Regions from separate parts of the Rhizobium sp. BK456 genome, predicted to be linked through region 1. Evidence: riboswitches for the same ligand, from Rfam matches in the RefSeq annotation. Region 1 holds a riboswitch; each other region holds the start of a gene.
What was found. Region 1 has a riboswitch for cobalamin ahead of FHX03_RS19545 (CbtB domain-containing protein). Riboswitches for the same ligand answer to the same signal wherever they lie in the genome.

Region 1 (4,951 bases):
CTGGTTTCCAGCGCTGCGCGTTCCGTGACCTTGTCCTGCATGGCCGGTTCGAAAACGAAATAATGGTTGGGGCCGCGTGATTTCGCCTCGTACATGGCGAGGTCGGCCCGATGAGCGGCATCCTCCAGCGGTTCGGTTCCCTCGGCCCAGCGGTCGTAGCCGACGCTGGCGCCGACTTCGACGGCAAAACCATCGATATGGATCGGCCTGGTGACCGCCTGGATCAGCAGCTTGGCAAAGCGCTCCTCCCGCTGCGCTGTCAGGGCAAAGGCTACAATGATGAATTCGTCGCCGCCGAATCGATAGACGCAATCGGCATTGCCGAGCGCGCAGATCCGCCGGGCAACCTCGATCAGCAGAATGTCGCCCCCCTTGTGGCCGACGAGATCGTTGACTTTCTTGAAGCCGTCGAGATCGACGGAGAAAAGCGTGACGTTCTCGTCCCACTCCTCAATCTGGTCCTCGTCGTCCTTGATCGGCCGTGAGAGGATCTTGCGTTCGAAGGCGTAGCGGTTCGGCAGCTTGGTCAGATGGTCGTGGGTCGCAGTCCAATCGGCCTTCGCCTGGGCGGCGGCGCGCAGTTCCGTTTCCTTGCGCAGGTCGGCGATGCGCAGCACCGAATAGATGAAGCTCATGGCGCCGGCGATGCCAAGCGCCAGAACGAGTTTGTCGGCGCCGTATTCGCCGAAACCGGTCATGAAGAAGACAAGGCTGTCGTCAAGCTGCAAAAGCGCGCCGAGGAGCCAGAGAGTTATCCCAAGCCCGACGATCGATACGCATTGCCTTCCGGCCCTGCTCTGGAAAAACACCGGCATGTGGCCTTCTCCATCTCCACCATCTGCCGAACTATCATGAAAGTCTGAAATGTTCGTTGAAACCAGAAGGCGAATTTTTGGAGGCGGCAGCCTGTTGCTGCACCGTTGAGGGACTGAGGATGCTGAGCCGGGACGGGAAAGAACGAAGGCGAGCGTGCTGGTGCATCGCTCGCCTTTTCTCGTGCTTCAGGCGGTGACGATCAGCAGCGGAACGCTGACGATGAGACCGACCAGAACCGTGATTGTGGCGACACGCATCAAACGCAGACGACGCGTGCGCTCCCCACTCCAATCATATGTCATTCTTCCATCTCCTTGGGAAAGGAAGTAGTCCCGGTCAAACCCGGTTCAATAGAGATGACGCGATTTGCTTGTGTAAGGCTGGATAAAATGAGGAGCCGCTAATACGGAAAGCGCAGAGACCAGCGGCTGCCATTGCTGGTCATGCAAACGATGGCGAGCGGCTCGATATCGCTCCGCCAGAAGGAGGAGTGCGGCGCCTGAAGCACATGGGCGACCGCCGCCCGGATCACGGCCGCGTGGCTGATGGCAATCACATGGCCGCCGAGGGCGGATTCACCGTCCATCCAGCCGGCGACGCGTGTTCTGAGATCAAGAAGGCTTTCGCCACCATGCGGGGCCGCTTCCGGATCGCTCATCCAGGCCACGAGGTTCCCCGGCTCTTCGGCCTCGATCGTTGTGATCGACCTGCCGGCCCAGCGGCCATGGTCGCAATCACGCAGCGCCTGATCTATCCGGGCTTCGAGGCGGAGCGCGTCAGCGGTCTGGCGGGCGCGCAAAGCGGGGCTGGTGGCGATACGGTCGGCGCGGGGTGGGGCAGCCATCCGGCCGGCGTCTTCCGCCGCCTTGCCTTCCAGCGGTTCGTCAAGTGGGAACAGCGTCTTGCGGCTCGCCGTCGTCGCGCCGTGGCAGATCCAGGTGAGGCGCGTATTCACAGTCTTCCGATCTCCCGGGGTGCAGTGGGACGGCCCTTTGCCGGCTCGTGAAGTTTCGTTGACAGTCTCTTCGGCGAGCAGATATAACCGTGTTGTTGCGGGTTTGGAAGCCGGTGGAAATCCGGCGCGGTCGCGCCACTGTGACCAGCGTGTTGAAGCTTTTTCACGCTGGAAGTCAGACCTTACCGCACAAACACTCTTTCGACTGAACGCGTCATTCCGGAGGAATACATGTCTGACACCACTTTCGCGCCCGCCGCGGCGCCGGCCCCGATCCCCGTCGGCGAAATCCTGCCCTGGGCGATCTTCGGCGGCCTGCTGATGCTTATCGCCATCTATTTCGTTGGCACCGAGGAAGGCGCGATGGCGCTGTTCAACGGCATGTATGTGCACGAATTCGTGCATGACGCCCGCCATCTCCTTGGCTTTCCCTGCCACTAGGGAGATATTGACATGGTTGGAAACCTTCTCCTTCGCGGCATGCTCGCGGGGCTGCTCGGTGGCATCCTCGTTTTCGTTTTCGCCCATGTCTTCGGCGAGCCGCTGGTCGATGCGGCGATCGCTTTCGAGGAGGCGAGCGCCCAGGCGGCCGGCGAAGCTGCCGAACCTGAAATCGTCAGCCGGGCCACCCAGGCCGGTCTCGGCCTTTTCACCGGCGTCATGGCTTACAGCATCGCCGTCGGCGGGCTTTTCGCGCTCGCTTTTGCTTTCGTGCACGGCCGCGTCAGCAATCTTTCGGCGCGCGGCACCTCGGCGGTCATCGCCATTTTCGCCTACGTGGCGATCGTGCTCGTTCCCGCTATCAAATATCCGGCCAACCCGCCGGCGGTCGGCAATGCCGATACGATCGGCGTCAGGACCGAGCTGTTCTTCCTGATGATTGTCGTCTCGCTCGCCGCGCTGATTGCCGCGGTGGCGCTGTCGCGCCGTCTTTCCGAGCGTTTCGGCCTCTGGAACGGCGCGATCATTGCCGGCATCGCCTATCTCGTCTTCATCGTGCTCGTGCTCTATCTGCTGCCGCCGATCAACGAGGTGCCGGAGAACTTCTCGGCCATGGTGCTCTGGCGTTTCCGGACGACAACGCTCGCCATGCATGCGATCCTCTGGGCAACACTTGGCCTTGGCTTCGGGGCGCTGGCGGAAAAGCGGCTTGCTGCGAAGGGCGGCCAGCGGAGCCGGCCGGCAACGGCACTCCACTGAACGCAATGAAGGGCGCCGTTTTGCCGGCGCCCTTGGGTTTTCAAGCGACCATGAAAAGCAGCAGAGCCATATCAATCCTGTCGGCGGCCTTTGCCGCCGCCTTCTTTTGCATGCCTGCTGAAAACGCCCTTGCTCATAGTCGCAGCGCCGGCGGCAGCCAAGCGGGTCTCGATATCCCAGAAATTTCGCATGGCGAGATGGCGGTGATTTCGCACTATCGCGGCCGAATTATCGGCCTGGCGTCCCGCGCAGTCGATACAAACGAGCCCTTCCGCCGCGTTCTGAACTATGCCGAAATCCAATATTCCTATCGTCTTTGGGGGCGGATGCCGGGCAGCGTGGCCGACGAGGAAAGTCCCTTCAACGAATGCGCCCACGCCTACCTCGCGGCGACGAAAGCTGTGTTGATGGCGATGCGCGAGATGCCAGGGGAGCGGGCTGTGGCGAGTGAAATCATTTCCGCGGTCGACGCCGACATGGTGCGGCGCGGGCTTGCGCTCATCACCTGCCGGTTCAGCGGCGAGGCCTTCAACACCGCCGGTCTCGTCAATCCACGCTGGAGCAAGGTGCCGCTTCATCCCGCCAGCATGGCGTCGCTGACGGCGCTCGCCTTGATGCTCGGGCTTGGTGTCCTTGCGCTGGGCCGCTTTCTGCGGCCGAAGACTCAATCGTCGGAATAGCGCTGCTCGCGCCACGGATCGCCATACATATGATAGCCGTTCTTTTCCCAGAAGCCGGCTTCGTCCTCCGGCATCAGTTCGATGCGGCGCAGCCATTTGGCGCTTTTCCAGAAGTAAAGATGCGGCACGACGAGGCGCATCGGGCCGCCGTGGTCCGGCGTCAGCGGCAGGCCTTCCCAGGATGTCACTAGGATCGCGTCCTCGGCGGCGAAGTCGGCAAGCGGCAGGTTGGTGGTATAGCCATCATAACTCGTCAGCATGACGTAAGCGGCTTCCGGCTTCGGCATGGCGAGATCGAGCAGATCGCGCGTGGAAACACCCTTCCATTTGTTGTCGTAGCGCGACCAGGTGGTGACGCAGTGGATATCGCTGACCTTGGTGCTCTGCTCAATCGCGTGGAAGTTGGCCCAGGTGAGGGTGAGCGGGGTTTCGACAAGGCCGCGCACTTCGAGACGCCAGGTTTCGGTGGATATGACGGGCTGCTGGCCGAGATCGAGCACCGGCCAGTTCTTGACGAGGTGCTGGCCGGGCGGCAGGCGCTCGGTTTCAGGGCGGGCTATGCGACCAGTCAGGAACTTGCCCTCAGCCGCCCAGCGCCGCTTGGAGCTGGTGAGCTTGCTATCGGCGGGCGTGTTGTCGTCGCTCATGATAGGGTTCCCTTGCGATGCAGCAATAGGATATCGGCCTTTGCCGGGTGTCAAGTTCGACGGCCCTTGGAAATCGCTGCCGGTATTATTAGACTTGGGTATGCCTCACTGGGGAGTGGAGGCGGAAAGGGGAGGAGCCGGATCTGTCTTCGAGATATCGTGCGATAGCGGCGTTGCTGGTGGTGCCGGTGATCATCTTCGCCTTCTTCACCTATGGAAGCGCGATCGCGACGCGCGCCTATATGGGGGAAGCCTCGGCGCAGGCGGGAACGGCGTTGCGCCTTGCCGTCTCGGCCCTCAGCGGTCACCTCAACCGCTACGAGGCGCTGCCGGCACTGATCGCCGATCACGACGACATCAAGGAACTGGTGAGTGCACCCGAGGATGCGGTCTTGCGCGATGCGGCCAATCTCTATCTCAAGGAGATCAACGGCCTGCTGAAATCCTCCGACATTTATGTGGTCAAGCCTGATGGAGAGACCATCGCGGCCAGCAATTACGATGGACCGGGAAGCTTCGTCGGGCAGAATTTCAGCTACCGGCCTTATTTCCAGGACGCGATCGAAGGCCGGCAGGCGCGGTTCTATGCACTCGGCACTACCTCGCTAAAGCGCGGCTATTATTTCTCGGCGCCTATCAGGGTGGAGGCGGAT
Region 2 (4,951 bases), on a different contig from region 1:
TCAAAGAGGGCGCGGCAACGCTGTCGTTTTGACTGGCTGCGCCGGGCCGGGCGACTATCGGGAGTGTCTTGGCGCCCACATTCACCGGCCTGCGCAGGCGCGACGGAGTGCCAAGCGACTATTCTTGCGCTCGGCAATATACTTGTGAGATTGTACCGATATACATGCGATACTGCCGATGCAGGCAGCGCGGGGGCTTCGATGACATCCGTAAGGGTCAATGAGCTGATATCGGTGGCGGGGCAGCCCGATGCCGCCGGTTTTGCTGCTTTTGCGGCGGACGGTTTTGCCGGCGTCATCAATGCCCGGCCGGATGGCGAGGAGCCGGGGCAGCCGGGCGATGCGGCGGAAAAGGCTTCTGCCGCTGCCGTGGGGCTCGCCTACAGCTTCGTGCCGGTGAAAGGGCCCGAGATTACCGAGGCCGATATCCGCGCCTTCCAGAGGGCGATGATGCAAGCAAAGGGGCCGGTCGTCGCTCATTGCAAGAGCGGCACCCGGGCGTTGACGCTCTATGCGCTCGGAGAGGTGCTTGACGGGCGGATGCAGCCCGGGGACGTCGAGGCCTTCGGTCAAAACCTCGGCTTCGATCTTGCCGGCGCGCGCCGCTGGCTGGAAAAGCGGGCAGGGCAGGCGGCTGTCGTGAAGGCTTTCTTCGAACCCCGCACCTGCAGTGTGCAATATGTCGTTTCAGACCCGGTAACGAAACGCTGCGCCATCATCGACCCGGTGCTCGATTTCGACGAAATGTCGGGTGCGACGGGAACGGCCAATGCCGATGCCATCCTCGCGCATATCGACAGCGAAGGGCTGACGGTCGAGTGGATCCTCGACACGCATCCGCATGCCGACCATTTCTCCGCCGCGCACTATCTCAAAGGAAAGACCGGCGCGCCGACGGCGATCGGCGCCCATGTCACCGACGTGCAGGTGCTCTGGAAGGAAATCTACAACTGGCCGGCACTCGAAACCGACGGCTCGCAATGGGACCGGCTGTTTGCTGATGGCGACACTTTCGAGATCGGCGGGCTTAGAGCCCGCGTGATGTTCTCGCCCGGCCATACTCTTGCCTCGGTGACCTATGTGATCGGCGACGCCGCCTTCGTGCACGACACCGTGTTCACGCCGGATTCCGGCACGGCGCGCACGGATTTTCCCGGCGGCAGCGCCAGCGCTCTCTGGCACTCGATCCAGGCGATCCTGTCGCTGCCCGAGGAGACCCGGCTCTTTTCCGGCCACGACTATCAGCCTGGCGGCCGTCACCCACGCTGGGAAAGCACGGTAGCCGCCCAGAAGCGCACCAATCCGCATATATCAGGCATCGACGAAGCCGGCTTCGTGGCGCTGCGCCAGGCGCGCGACCGCACGCTGCCGAAACCGAAGCTGATGCTGCATGCGCTGCAGGTCAACATCCGCGGCGGGCGGTTGCCCGAACCGGAGGCGAACGGGCGACGGTATCTGAAGATTCCGCTGGATGCGTTGTAGGAACGCAGGGAGCAGCGTTGCGGCGTGCTTCGAGGCTTCGCCCGTTCGGGCTGCGCACCTCAGCATGAGGGAGGTTGGTGGATGCCGCGCCCACGACAGCGGGAATAGTAGGATGCTTAAGAGAGCTCCATCCTGGGGATGAGAATGCTGGCATCATACCGGCCAACAGCGCTCCGACGTTCCGTCTCCATATTTCGCCCACCAAACCCAATCTTCCGCAATAATGATTGACGTCGTGCGGGCGGGCGACGTAACTGGCGGTGACGGTTCCCTGAAGATGACTCCAAGGGGATTAATAGGGAACACGGTGAGGACGACCCAGTAGGGACCGAGACCGTGGCTGCCCCCGCAACTGTAAGCGGATTGTCGATCATCTCAGCTGTGGCCAGCGACTGGCCATCTCTGAAGGGCTTATGGCCCTGCCACTGCGATATATCGCGGGAAGGCGGATGAACGACTTATATCCGCAAGCCAGGAGACCTGCCGTCAATCACGATCCAATCAACCGGGCGGGGATGCCCGGATAAGGAACAGACATGATTGACCTTCTGAACCTTCGCCGAATTTCGGCATGCATCCGTCTCGATTGGGCCTCCTGCGGCTAGCGCGCGCGTCAGCGTGCCTTCGGCCGCGCGTGCGGCATAACCGTGCTTTTTCCTTCAATCGAGGTTTTTCATGCGCCAGATTCTCGCCACCATGACATTTGCCTTCGGGCTGATCGGCCTTGCGGCACCGAGCCTTGCTGCCACCCAATATCCTTTGACCATCACCAATTGCGGTGAGCAGGTGACTTTCCAGAAGGCGCCGTCGAAGATCGTTTCGATCGGCCAGGGAATGACCGAAATTCTTTTCTCGCTCGGCCTTGCCGACAAGATCGCCGGCACGGCCGTCTGGGTCGGTCCCGTGCTGCCGCAATATGCCGCGGCGAACAGCAGGATAAAGCGTCTCGCCGACAATGATCCGAGCTTCGAATCCGTCGTCGGACAGGAGCCCGACCTGGTGGCGGCCGAGTTCGAATGGCATGTCGGCGCGCAGGGCTCCGTCGGCAAGCGGGAGCAGTTTCAGGATCTCGGGATCAATACCTATCTTTCGCCGGCCGATTGCGTCGCCAAGGTCAACACCGATGGCGGCGACGGTGTGCGCAAGGAGCTGTTCACGATGGCGCTGATCTATCGCGAAATCGCCGAACTCTCAGAGATCTTCGACGTGAAGGAGCGCGGCGATGCGCTGATTTCCGAGCTGAAGAAGCGCGAGGCGGATGCCGTCGCCTCGATATCAGCCGCATCGGGCAAGAGCCTGCCCATCGTCTTCTGGTTCTCCAGCAAGGAAGTCAACGGCGACGCCTTCATTGCGGGCAAGAACAGCGCGCCTGCCTATATACTGAAGGCGATCGGCGCCAGGAATGTCGTCACCACCGAGGAGGAATGGCCGCTGGTCGGCTGGGAAACCATCGCCCAGGCGAACCCGGCCGTCATCGTGCTCGCCACCATGGACCGGCGCCGCTACGCCGCCGACGATCCGAAGGTCAAGATCGATTTTCTCGAGAACGACCCCGTGACCAAGGAACTCGATGCCGTCAGGAACAGGCACTTCGTGATGATGGACGCGCAATCGATGAACCCAACGATCCGCACGATCGACGGCATCGAGACCTTGGCGAACGGCATCAAATCCTTCGGCCTCTCGCAGTGAAGGCAGCGTCGGTCAGGCAACAAGGATGGTGGGCGCTCGCCGCGCTCACCATTTCAGCCCTTCTCCTTCTCGGACTGATGATCAGCCTTGCCGTTTCGATCGGCGAGATCGCGATCCCGCTGGCGACAACGGCGGAGGCCGTCTCCAACCGGCTGTTCGGAACGCAGTTCGAACTCAGCCGCATCCACCAGGGCATCGTCTGGGATTATCGTCTGAGCCGGGCGCTGGTTGCGGCCAGCGCCGGCGCGTCGCTCTCGCTCTGCGGCGCCGTGCTGCAGGCGCTGCTGCGCAATCCGCTGGCCGAACCCTATGTGCTCGGCATCTCCGCCGGCGCCTCGACGGGAGCCGTCTGCGTGATGATCCTCGGCCTCGGCTACGGTGTTCTTGGCCTTTCCAGCGGCGCCTTCATCGGCGCGGTCATTGCCTTTCTGCTGGTCGGCTTCCTGGCGACGGGTGCGGGAGGAACCGGCGAACGCATCATCCTGTGCGGCGTCGCCGGTTCGCAGCTCTTCACTGCGCTGACCTCCTACATCGTGACGACATCGGCGAATGCCGAGCAGGCGCGGGGCATCCTGTTCTGGCTTCTGGGTTCGCTCAGCGGCGTGCGCTGGCCGGATGTCTATCTCTCGGTGCCGATCGCGCTCACAGGTTTCGTCATCTGCATGGCCCATGTCAGGGCGCTCGATGCCTTCGCCTTCGGTACGGATGCGGCGGCCTCGCTCGGCATTGCGGTGCGCCGCGTCCAGATCCTGCTGTTCGGCCTGACAGCGGCGATGACGGCAAGCGTCGTCAGCATGGTCGGCTCGATCGGCTTCGTCGGCCTGGTCATTCCCCATGCCGCCCGCTTCCTCGTCGGGCCGGGCCATCGGCGGCTGCTGCCGGCAACAGCACTCGGCGGCGCGATCTACATGGTCGGCGCCGATATCGTCTCGCGCATCATCATCCCACAGCAGGTCCTGCCGATCGGCGTTGTTACGGCGCTCTTCGGCGCGCCGGCCTTTGCCGTCATCCTCTATCGCGTGCGGAGGAGCGCATGAGCATTACGATCGACGCGGTGAGTTTCGCCGCAGGCGACACGGTCATCGTCAACGGCGTCAGCCTGACGGTGGCAAAGGGCAAGGTGCTCGGTCTGCTCGGGCCGAACGGGTCCGGCAAATCGAGCCTGCTGAGGCTGATCTGCCGGCTGCGCAAGGTCCGCAGCGGCGTCATCCGGCTGGGCGACGACGATATCGCTTCGCTGTCGCGCGCCGCCCTTGCGCGGCGCATCGCCTTCGTCGAGCAGCAATCGACGACCGAGACGCAACTGACCGTGCGCGACGTGGTGCGGCTCGGCCGCACGCCGCATCGCGGGATGCTTGCGCCCTTCGGCGCGGAGGATGATGCCGCGGTCGAGGAGGCGCTGTTGCGGGTCGACATGCAGGCGAGGGCGGGCCAGCTCTGGCAGACGCTGTCGGGAGGCGAGCGACAGCGCGTCCATATTGCGCGGTCGCTGGCGCAGGCGCCGGGCGAGCTGCTGCTCGACGAGCCGACCAATCATCTCGATATCCAGCACCAGCTCGACATTCTCCGGCTGATCTCGAAGCTCGGCATCACCTGCATCGTCGCTCTGCACGATCTCAACCTGGCGGCAATGTTCTGCGACAGCCTGGCGGTGCTTCAGAAGGGTGAGGTCGTCGCCGCGGGCGCGCCGGAGGAGGTGCTTACAGAGGATATGATCGGCAGGGTTTTCGGCGTTCGCGCCCATGTCCAGAAGTCGGCAGTGCATGGGCGGCACCAC
Region 3 (4,951 bases), on a different contig from region 1:
TGGCTGTTGATCCACATGGCGGCCCTGAGAACGGCGGTCAATTCCATGGCATTATTGCTGGAATCGTCGACGCCACCGAAGTCGGAGGCGATTTCCACCGCATCGCGATAAGCGACAAACGACCAGCCTCCATGCCCGGAACCGGGCTCATAACAACCGTCCGCGAAGAGGTGAAGGCCGTGTTGGGCTTCCGTCACGCCTGATGTCGGTGCAAAGGAAGGGATCTCGTCGGGGATGCTTGTCATTTTCACCGCGTCTCTGGCGATTGCTGGATAAGATCAGGAAAATACGCTAATATTTTCTTTGAGCTTATTAAGAGAAATCCGTTAAGGGAAAACGCGCGGCCGATTGAAGTCGCATTCGACCCACCGACCGTTTGCTCATTCCGGGACGACGCCGTGAAACGCCGAAACCTGTCTCTCGCCCTTCTCCTCGCCTTCGCAGCGCCCGCCGTCGCGCAGACCAATGCCATCTGTGAGGACCTGCGCGGCCGTCTCGCCGACCTGCCGCGCTCGATCGGCAATGGCAACGGCCCGGAAGCACGCCAATATGCCAATGCCATGGCCGAGCAGAACCTCGAGCTTCGCAAGGTGCGTAACGATCTGCGCAACTACGGCTGCACCTCGGGCAGCATGGTGGTGATCGGCGGCGAGAATGCCGATTATTGCACCGAGCTGTCGCAGGCCGAAGGCCGGATGATCGACAATATCGCTTATCTCCAGGACCGCCGCAACGAGCTGGCCGGCCGGAACGGCGCCGATGACGACCGCCGCGAACTGATGGCCGCGCTCGACAGCAACGGCTGCAACAGCGAGAACTTCTATGCGCCTTCCGAGCGCAATGCCAACGACCCTGCCCCGAGCGTCGAGGAGCAGGCGATGCGTTCGGACACTTTCATTCCGCTCGGCGGCGGAGAGGCCGATCCGCGCTACGGCCTGCCGCGGGCCGATATGCTGTCGCCGGTCAGCACCATCTGCGTGCGCAGCTGTGACGGCGGCTTCTTCCCGATCAGTTCAAACACCACCTCGGTCGATTTCGGCCGCGACGCCCAGACCTGCGCCAAGATGTGCCCCGGCATCGAAACCCAGCTTTTCTATCGCGACGTGACGAGCACGGAAGCCTCGAACATGATCTCGGTCGCAACCGGCACGCCCTACAGCGCCATGAAGAACGCCTTCGCTTACAAAAGCCGCGCGCCCGGCGAGAAAAACGCCTGTGCCTGCAATCTCACCGCCTATTACGACGAGATGCGCGGCAAGCAGGCGATAAGCCAGCCGCCGCCACAGGGCTCGATCACCACCATCCGCACCAATCCGCCGGCGAAGGATACAGCGGCCGCCGCCGCGCCGCAGCCATCGGTTCCAGAGCGTCCCTACGACCCCACGCAGAACAAGGTCCGCCAGGTCGGCCCGCAATTCCTCGCCGGCGACCAGGGCTCGATCGACCTTGCCAATCCTGCCGCACCTGGCCCGCAGCCGCAGCAGCAGTGATCGCTACCTCTCGTTCCTTCCCCAGCCATCGTGGAAGACGAGTTCCTCAAGCGGTAGCCGCTGCCGCCAGCCTTTGACCGAGAGTTCCGGCTGGTCGTAGAGCCGGTCGACGAAACCGGCGCAGAGCCAGGCAACCACTTCGATATGCTCGGGGATGCCGAGAATGGTCTTCAGGTCGGCTTCGTGAAAGATGCTGACCCAGCCAATGCCGATCCCTTCGGCGCGGGCCGCCAGCCAGAGATTCTGGATGGCGCAGACTGTCGAATAGCTGTCCATTCGCGGATTGTGCGTGCGCCCCAGCACCACGCTGCCGCTGCGGGTGGGATCGCAGGTTACGCAGATACCGAGCGGCGCCTCCACGATGCCTTCCAGCTTGAGGGAGCGATAGACCTGCCGCCGCTCGCCCTCAAACATCAATGCCGCTTCCTCGTTGGCCTTGGCAAAGGCATCGCGGATGCGCGCTCGCACCGTTGGACTTCTCACCAGAATGAAATTCCACGGCTGCATGAAGCCGACGGAGGGTGCGTGGTGCGCGGCGGTCAGCAGCCGTTCCACCACGTCGTCGGGCAAGGGCTCGGGCAGGAACTGGCTGCGAACGTCGCGCCGCGTCATGATCGCGTGATAGACGGCCTCGCGTTCGGCCAAGGAAAAACCGGACGCCACGGACAGGGCATCCTCATCAAAGGGTCGCATCGTCAAATCCCCAACAACGCAACCGCCCGCCGTCCGCGCGGGTTCGGTCTATCTTGCCAGGCCGGTCTTCTGACTTGGCGTCATCCGTCTGCCGCAGCCTTCCCGGCGAAAGCCAGTGGCATGATAAAGCGGCAAACGTCGGCCTTACAGCGTTGGGCACGTTCCGGTCTCGCACCGGATTCCCGATTCTCCCGCTTGAAAAGCGGGCACCTGACGGCGCATCTATTTCAGCAAACCGGCCCTGCGGCAAGCGACCTCATGCCGCATTCACCCGTATGTGACATCGATCGCGTGGACAGCTGTGCATCGCTGCCGTAGAACCGAACAGATCCTAACCGACGCCTGTGGCGCCGCAATTTTCCTCTTTGCACCCAGTTGCCCGTGCCCCGCCTGACACCCATGATCCTTGCGGTCGCCCTGTTCATGGAACAGATGGATTCGACCGTCATCGCCACCAGCCTGCCGGCGATCGCAGCCGATATCGGCACCTCGCCGATCGCGCTGAAGCTTGCCGTCACCAGCTATCTCGTGGCACTGGCGATCTTCATCCCGATCAGCGGCTGGATGTCGGATCGTTTCGGCGCGCGCAACATCTTCCGTATGGCGATCTTCGTCTTCATGATCGGCTCAGTCGCCTGCGCCTTTTCCAATTCGATTGCGGCCTTCGTCGTCGCGCGGCTGATCCAGGGCGCCGGCGGCTCGATGATGACGCCGGTCAGCCGTCTGCTGCTGGTCCGGGGAACGCCGCGCCACGAACTCGTCGATGCCATGGCCTGGCTGACCATCCCCGCGCTGATCGGCCCGATCATGGGGCCGCCGATCGGTGGTTTCCTCACCACCTATCTCACCTGGCACTGGATCTTCTGGATCAATGTCCCGATCGGCGTGCTCGGCATCATCCTCGTCACGCGTTTCCTGCCGGCGGTCGAGCCTCGCAGTCCACGGCCGATGGATTTTCCGGGCTTCTTCCTTTGCGGCATCGGCTTTTCTGGCTTCGTCTTCGGCCTGTCGGTGATCAGCCTGCCGGCCGTGCCTGTCATCTACGGCTATGTCACGGTGGCCGTCGGCATCCTTGCCGGCCTCCTCTATCTCCTGCATGCCCGCCGCGCGCCCTATCCGCTGCTCGATCCGAAAATGTTCCGTTATCCGATGTTCCGGGCGGCGATCCTCGGCGCCTCGAATTTCCGCATGGGCCTCGGCGCCCTGCCCTTCCTGATGCCGCTGATGCTGCAGCTCGGCTTCGGCCTGACGCCGCTGCAATCGGGCTCGGTCACCTTCGTCAGCGCGCTCGGCTCCATGGGGTCGAAATTTGCCGCTTCGCGCACCTTCAATGCCTTCGGTTTCCGCACCGTGATATCGATCACCACCTTGCTGGCGGCAATCTTCCTCGGCATCAACGGCCTTTTTACCAGGGAGACGCCGCTGCCGCTGATCATGGCCTGCCTGCTGATCGGCGGCCTGTTCCGCTCCATGGCCTTCTCAGGCGTCAACGCCATGGCCTTCGGCGATGTCGGTGAGGCCGACAGCAGCCAGGCGACCGCGATCAACGCCGTTGCCCAGCGTATATCCATGGCAATGGGTGTGGCGATCGCCGGCGGCATCCTCGAAATTTCGAGCAGCCTCCACGGCGGCAGGCTTCTGGTCTCGGATTTTCACACCGCCTTCTTCAGCGTCTCGGCGATTTCGGCGCTGGCCTGCATCACCTTCCTGCGCCTGCCGCGCGATGCCGGCGCCGAACTGACGACGCGCCGCCGCAAGCACCGCCAGGCCGAGCCGGAAGAGGCCATGGCGGAAAACAGCCCTTGATCCCGCTGGCCGCCGTTTCGCTATCCCATTCCACTTTATGATTTCTTCACACATCGAAGACAGACTGCGTTTGCGCGTTTTGGGTCGCACAGGGGACATGGGCATGAGTGCTCATGCTGCGACCGCCGGCGTGGATGCCTGTATTGATAGGCTGGTCGGAAACATATCTGACCGAGCCCGCGTTTCGAGGCCCACGCGGCATGTTCCATTTTTTGAAAACGATGCCTCTGACAGCCAAGCTGGCGGCGATTATCGTGACCGTCAACCTTTGCGGCATCTCCGCCTTTGCCACCTACACCTGGATGTACGAAACCAGGGCGTTGATCGATGGCGCCAAGGCGAACTGGTCCAAGGACGTGGAGCAGTTTGCGTCTCTGGCCGCCGGCGGCGTGAAATGGGGCAAGGCGAATGCTGTGCGCGACGCCTATTCGCTTTACCGCGACGACCCCTCGCTTGATCTTGTGCAGTTTGCCGCCTTCAACGCCGAACCTGCCGCCGTCGATACGTGGACACGTGACGGCATCAGCGGTTTGCCGGCACCCGCCGATCTGGCAAAGAGCCTCAGCACCAAGCCTGAGAAAACGACGATCGATGACAGCGGAATATCTGCCGGCGTTGTTACGATCATTGCGCCGCTTCCGTTGGATAAATCAGGCAAGGCGACCGGCTACGTCGTCACCAACTGGTCGGTCGAAAAAATCGCTGCCGAAGTCAAGCAGAAGGTCCTGATTTCGCTGCTGACGCAGTTCGTCATCACCGCCATCGCCGTTGTCGCCTTTCTTCTCGCCATGCGCAGCCTCGTCGGCCGCCCCCTCAGGGTTCTCAGCGAGCGGATCAGCGCGCTGCAGAAAGGCGATCTGGCCTCTCCCGTTACCTACAGGGAAAACGGCGACGAGATCGGTTTCCTCGCACGTGCCTTGGAAGTCTTCCGCAACGAGGCGATTGCCAAGGTCGAAAGAGAG
Region 4 (4,951 bases), on a different contig from region 1:
GAATTGCGGGGCGTTTCGAAGAAGGCCGACGTCTTCCGGCTGGCCGGCGCCGCGTCATAACACCCCTTCAGATTTCGCCGGAGACTTCGCGACGGCGGCGGTCCAGTTCTTCGCTGTAGCGGCGCAGCGTATAGCTTTCGCTGAGCTGGCCGATCACCTTGCGCTCGATCAAATTGTTGACGACGGCGAGTGCTTCGCTTTCGCTCTTATCGAAGATCGCCGCCGCCTGCCTTGCATTCATCTGTGGCTGCAGGAAATCGTTGCGGTAGTGGATGAAATCGGCAAGCGTCTTGCCCTCGTCCTGGGTGTCGGTCGGGTTGGCGTAGATCTCCGGCACCAGCACGAGGCCGGCATATTTGTCGCTCTCCTCGACAAGGATGACACGCTGGGTCGAGCCGATTGGGAAGGCCTGCTTGAATTCCTCCAGCGAGATGCCAGCCCTTGCCGTCTTGACGTCCGCGCGCATCAGCTTGTCCACCGTCAGGTTGCGGATCCAGCCGACGTCATGGGCGCTGCGGATGCTTTCGCCGCGCAGGTGGAAGCGCCATGTGGCGAAGGAGTAGCCGAAGGTCGAGCGCACGACGAGCGAGGAGGTGATGACGGCGGCGAGCACCAGCGCGGTGATCGGGAAGTCGCCGGTGATTTCGAGCGCCAGGAAGGTCATCGTCAGCGGCCCGCCGATGACGGCGACGGCAAGCGAACTCATGCCGACCACGGCATAAATGACGGGCGTCAGCGTCGCATCGGCAAAATAGGGGCCGCAATAAGCAAAGAGCTTGCCGAGCAGGGCGCCCATGAACAGCGAGGCGAAGAACAGGCCGCCCCTGAAGCCCGAGCCGATCGAGATCGCCGAAGCCAAGGATTTCAACAGGAAGAGGCCGATCAGCGCCGGGATGGCGACGTCGCGGGAGAGGTTCAGATGCAACGCGCCATGGCCGGCCGAAAGCACCTGCGGCGAGATCATCGCCAGCAGCCCGACGATGATGCCGCCGAGGGCCGGGCGGAAGGGCGGGGCGATCGCGCTCTTGCGCGCCAGTTCTTCGACAAAGGCGACACCCTGCATGATCAGGATGCCGACGCCGGCTGAGACCGCGCCGAGCAGCAGCGCCGGGATATAATCGGCCGGCACGACCGCGCCGAAGCCGCCGATATCGATGGTGAAATCGCCGTGGGTGAGCAGCCTTGCGATCAGGGTGGAAACGAGGGCCGAAACCACCACAGGGGTCAGCGAGACGATCGTATAAGTGCCGATGATCAGTTCGAAGGCATAGAAGGCGCCGGTCAGCGGCGCGTTGAAGGCGGCGGCGATGGCGCCGGCTGCGCCGCAGCCGACGAGGACGCGGAGATCCGAGCGGCGAAGCTGCAGCTTCAGGCCGAGTTTCGAGGCGAGCCCTGCGGCAAGCTGGGTATAGCCGGCCTCCAGGCCGACGGAGGCGCCGAACCCGTTGGAGATCAGGTTCTGCACGGCGACGATAATGCTGTCAGTCAAGGACAGGCGGCCGCCATGCAGCGCATTGGCCTCGATCGGGTCGACCATCGGCTTCTTGCGGCGTTTGGCCAAAATGAAGAGCAACAGGCCGAGCAGGATGCCGCCGATGATCGGGGCGGTGAGCAGCAGCAGCTTGTCGTCGATCACCGACGAGCTCAACCTTTCGCTGTCGGCGATACCGAAGACCAACTGATGCAGTTCATTGGAGACGAAGCTCATGCCGGTCACGGCAAGACCGGAGGCAATGCCGACGACAGCGCCCGCCAGAGATAGACCGACTTCGCTGCGGCGGGTCAGCGCCCGCAGCCGCCCCGGATCGAAGAAAACACGCAGCGCTCGGAACCGGCGCCGATCCAATTTCATAAGCATGGCAAGACAACTAGGCAGGAAGAGGCCCGGTCAAGGGCGATGGCGAAGTCCGCTTGCAGCGCAATTGCGGCGAAAAGCCGGCGGGCGCGTCAAATATTTATGACGTAAGCCTCTGATAAATGACGATATTCCTGGTCGAGTAAGTCGTGTTCGGATGAGCGTGCCTGCCTTGCCGCCCACGGCCGACCGCCAAGGCCGGTTGACTTCACTCCTGAGCTTGCCTAACCATCCCTCAACGGATGGTCGCCAGACCATCCCACGCGGATGGTCATCTGATCATCCGCGGATATAACGGATGGTTCCGGATCGGCGTTACGCCTTCCGGATGAAAAGGGAATGTGACGGGGCGGACCCACACCGGGCGCCTTCATCACAGCCGACCCCGCGACTGTAGAGCGGTCAGGGTCTTCCATCCGGCATCGAGCCCTTCCTGCCCGCTTGCAATCGCGCAGGCGGGCGTGACGGGCGACATGCCGGAAAAGCCACTGGACATGCATGGTGATCAACCGGGGTCGGACGCCTCTATTTCTACGAATCGTCCACCTCTTCACCAATGCAGCCGGGAAGGCGAGGCAGATCCGCTGGCACGATCAGGGGCGACCGGTTTCCGGTCCGCCCCGATCGCGGCCGACAACCGCGAGCCAGGAGACCTGCCATTCGTGCCGGGCGAAAAGCCCAATCCTGGGCAAGAGACCCGCTGCCAGCACGGAGGTTGTTTTGGCTGAACGATTGAATTCGGCGTTGCCTCGTGGGGTACTGGAGCGCATTTCCCTCTCCTCCCTCATTCCTGTGCCCGTCACAGGAATCCAGTGCGACCAAGTCCTTGGGCGCGAGAGACTTACTTCCCGAATGAGAGTCATTCACGGCGCGGACGCGCCGTGGCTGGATTCCTGTGACAGGCACAGGAATGAGGGAGCGTGGTGGGGTGTCGCATTCTCCCAGCAGGCCTTCTGCGCATGACGACCGCTCTCTCCAATGCCATTTTCATCCTCGGCGGCGCACGCTCCGGCAAATCCCGGTTTGCCGAAAACCTCGTCGTTGCAACCGGCCTCGATCGTCACTACGTCGCGACCGGCCGGGCGTGGGACGAGGAGATGCAGTCGCGGATTGCCCAGCACAGAGCCGATCGCGGCCCGTCATGGACGACGCATGAGGAACCGCTCGATCTCGTCGGCAGGCTCGCCGCCATCGACGGCGAGGGCCGGGTCGTGCTGATCGACTGCCTGACGCTCTGGGTCACCAATCTGATGATGGAGGAGCGCGATATGGCGGCGGATTTTTTGGCGCTCGCCGATTATTTGCCGCGGGCAAAGGCGCGGCTCGTTTTCGTGTCAAACGAGATCGGCCTCGGCATCGTGCCGGACAATCGCATGGCGCGGGATTTTCGCGATCATGCCGGCCGTCTCCACCAGCTGATCGCGGCAAAGGCCGCCGAAGTCTATTTCATCGCGGCAGGCCTGCCGCTGAAAATGAAGGGTTAAATCCATGAACCAACAGAAGATTCCCGCAACCGTCATCACCGGTTTCCTCGGCGCCGGCAAGACGACGATGATCCGCAACCTGCTTACCAATGCCGGCGGTAAAAAGATCGCGCTGATCATCAATGAATTCGGCGATCTCGGTGTCGACGGCGAGGTGCTGAAGGGCTGCGGTGCGGAGAACTGCAGCGAGGACGACATCATCGAACTGACTAATGGCTGCATCTGCTGCACCGTCGCCGACGATTTCATTCCGACGATGACGAAGCTGCTGGAGCGAGAACAGCGGCCCGACCATATCGTTATCGAAACTTCGGGCCTCGCTCTGCCGCAGCCGCTGGTCGCCGCCTTCAACTGGCCTGACATTCGCACCCAGGTGACCGTCGACGGCGTGATCACGGTGGTCGACAGCGCGGCTGTTGCCGCCGGCCGGTTCGCCGACGACCACGATGCCGTCGAGGCGGCGCGCAGCGGGGATCAATCGCTCGATCATGAGAGCCCGATCGAGGAACTGTTCGAGGATCAGCTCACCTGCGCCGATCTCATCGTGCTCAACAAGACCGACCTGATCGACGTGGCCGGCCTCGGCCGGGTGCGCGACGAGGTCGCCGCCCGCACCTCGCGCAAGCCCGTGATGATCGAGGCGAAAAACGGCGAGGTGCCGGCCGGCATCCTGCTTGGCCTCGGCATCGGCACGGAGGACGATATCGCCAACCGCAAGTCCCATCACGAACTGGAGCATGAGGACGGCACGCCGCACGATCATGACGAGTTCGACAGCTTCGTCGTCGATCTCGGCCCGGTCGCCGATCCGGCCGGCTTCATCGAGGCGCTGAAGAGCATCATATCGGCCCATGACGTGCTGCGCCTCAAGGGCTTCGTCGATGTTTCGGGCAAGCCGATGCGCCTGCAGCTCCAGGCAGTCGGCAGCCGCATCGACCACTATTTCGATCGCGCCTGGGCGCCTGGGGAAAACCGCGGCACGCGCCTCATCGTCATTGGTCTGCATGAGATGGATCAGGGTGCGGTGAGAGCGGCGATCGAGGCGCTGGCGTAGGCCCATGCATCTGCTTCTGGCCCAGCAGGGAACGATCAGCGACGGCGAAGAGGCGATCGATCTCGGTCAGACGCCGGGCGATATCCTGTTTCTGTCGGCCGCCGACAGCGAGCTTGCGGCGATCGCGGCCGCCCATCACGCCTGCGGTGGGCCGCATTCGCTGCGGCTTGCCAGCCTGATGAGCCTCAAGCACCCGATGTCGGTCGATACCTATGTCGAGCGCACGGCGCGGCACGCCAGGCTCATCATCGTCCGTGCGCTCGGCGGCGCCAGCTATTTCCGCTATGCGCTGGAGGCGCTGCATGCTGCAGCGTCCCGCGCCGGCGCGCAGATTGCGGTGCTGCCGGGTGATGCCAGGTCGGATGCGGGGCTGGTACCCTTCTCGAACATCGAGGTCGACGATCTCGATGCGCTCTGGGCCTATCTCATCGAGGGCGGCGAGGCCAATGGGCGCGCCTTTCTCGATTATGCCGCGGCGATGCTGTCGGGCGCGGAGAAGCCCGCGCCGGCGGTACCGTTGATGAAGGCGGGGATCTGGTGGCCGGGGCGAGGGCTGAT

Region 2: another riboswitch for cobalamin. It lies ahead of FHX03_RS20725 (ABC transporter substrate-binding protein); the one in region 1 lies ahead of FHX03_RS19545 (CbtB domain-containing protein).
Region 3: another riboswitch for cobalamin. It lies ahead of bluB (5,6-dimethylbenzimidazole synthase); the one in region 1 lies ahead of FHX03_RS19545 (CbtB domain-containing protein).
Region 4: another riboswitch for cobalamin. It lies ahead of cobU (bifunctional adenosylcobinamide kinase/adenosylcobinamide-phosphate guanylyltransferase); the one in region 1 lies ahead of FHX03_RS19545 (CbtB domain-containing protein).

Annotation. Positions count from the first base shown of each region.
Region 1 covers NZ_JACIAO010000006.1:370,063-375,013, forward strand. The annotation lists gene FHX03_RS19535 (putative bifunctional diguanylate cyclase/phosphodiesterase) at 1-815, opposite strand, end outside; gene FHX03_RS19540 (histidine phosphatase family protein) at 1,217-1,771, opposite strand; adenosylcobalamin (AdoCbl) riboswitch at 1,848-1,990, shown strand; gene FHX03_RS19545 (CbtB domain-containing protein) at 2,003-2,212, shown strand; gene FHX03_RS19550 (CbtA family protein) at 2,225-2,971, shown strand; gene FHX03_RS19555 (hypothetical protein) at 3,022-3,651, shown strand; gene FHX03_RS19560 (sulfite oxidase-like oxidoreductase) at 3,636-4,298, opposite strand; gene FHX03_RS19565 (ATP-binding protein) at 4,478-4,951, shown strand, end outside.
Region 2 covers NZ_JACIAO010000007.1:200,610-205,560, reverse strand. The annotation lists partial or broken gene FHX03_RS20735 (DsrE family protein) at 1-32, shown strand, start outside; gene blh (bifunctional sulfur transferase/dioxygenase Blh) at 202-1,482, shown strand; cobalamin riboswitch at 1,730-1,985, shown strand; gene FHX03_RS20725 (ABC transporter substrate-binding protein) at 2,158-3,174, shown strand; gene FHX03_RS20720 (FecCD family ABC transporter permease) at 3,171-4,211, shown strand; gene FHX03_RS20715 (ABC transporter ATP-binding protein) at 4,208-4,951, shown strand, end outside.
Region 3 covers NZ_JACIAO010000014.1:81,890-86,840, reverse strand. The annotation lists gene FHX03_RS30095 (ribonuclease H) at 1-245, opposite strand, end outside; gene FHX03_RS30090 (DUF2865 domain-containing protein) at 399-1,490, shown strand; gene bluB (5,6-dimethylbenzimidazole synthase) at 1,494-2,183, opposite strand; cobalamin riboswitch at 2,225-2,412, opposite strand; gene FHX03_RS30080 (MFS transporter) at 2,583-3,989, shown strand; gene FHX03_RS30075 (methyl-accepting chemotaxis protein) at 4,190-4,951, shown strand, end outside.
Region 4 covers NZ_JACIAO010000007.1:55,820-60,770, reverse strand. The annotation lists gene FHX03_RS19985 (adenylate/guanylate cyclase domain-containing protein) at 1-60, shown strand, start outside; gene FHX03_RS19980 (chloride channel protein) at 68-1,858, opposite strand; cobalamin riboswitch at 2,138-2,531, shown strand; gene cobU (bifunctional adenosylcobinamide kinase/adenosylcobinamide-phosphate guanylyltransferase) at 2,815-3,339, shown strand; gene cobW (cobalamin biosynthesis protein CobW) at 3,344-4,393, shown strand; gene cobN (cobaltochelatase subunit CobN) at 4,398-4,951, shown strand, end outside.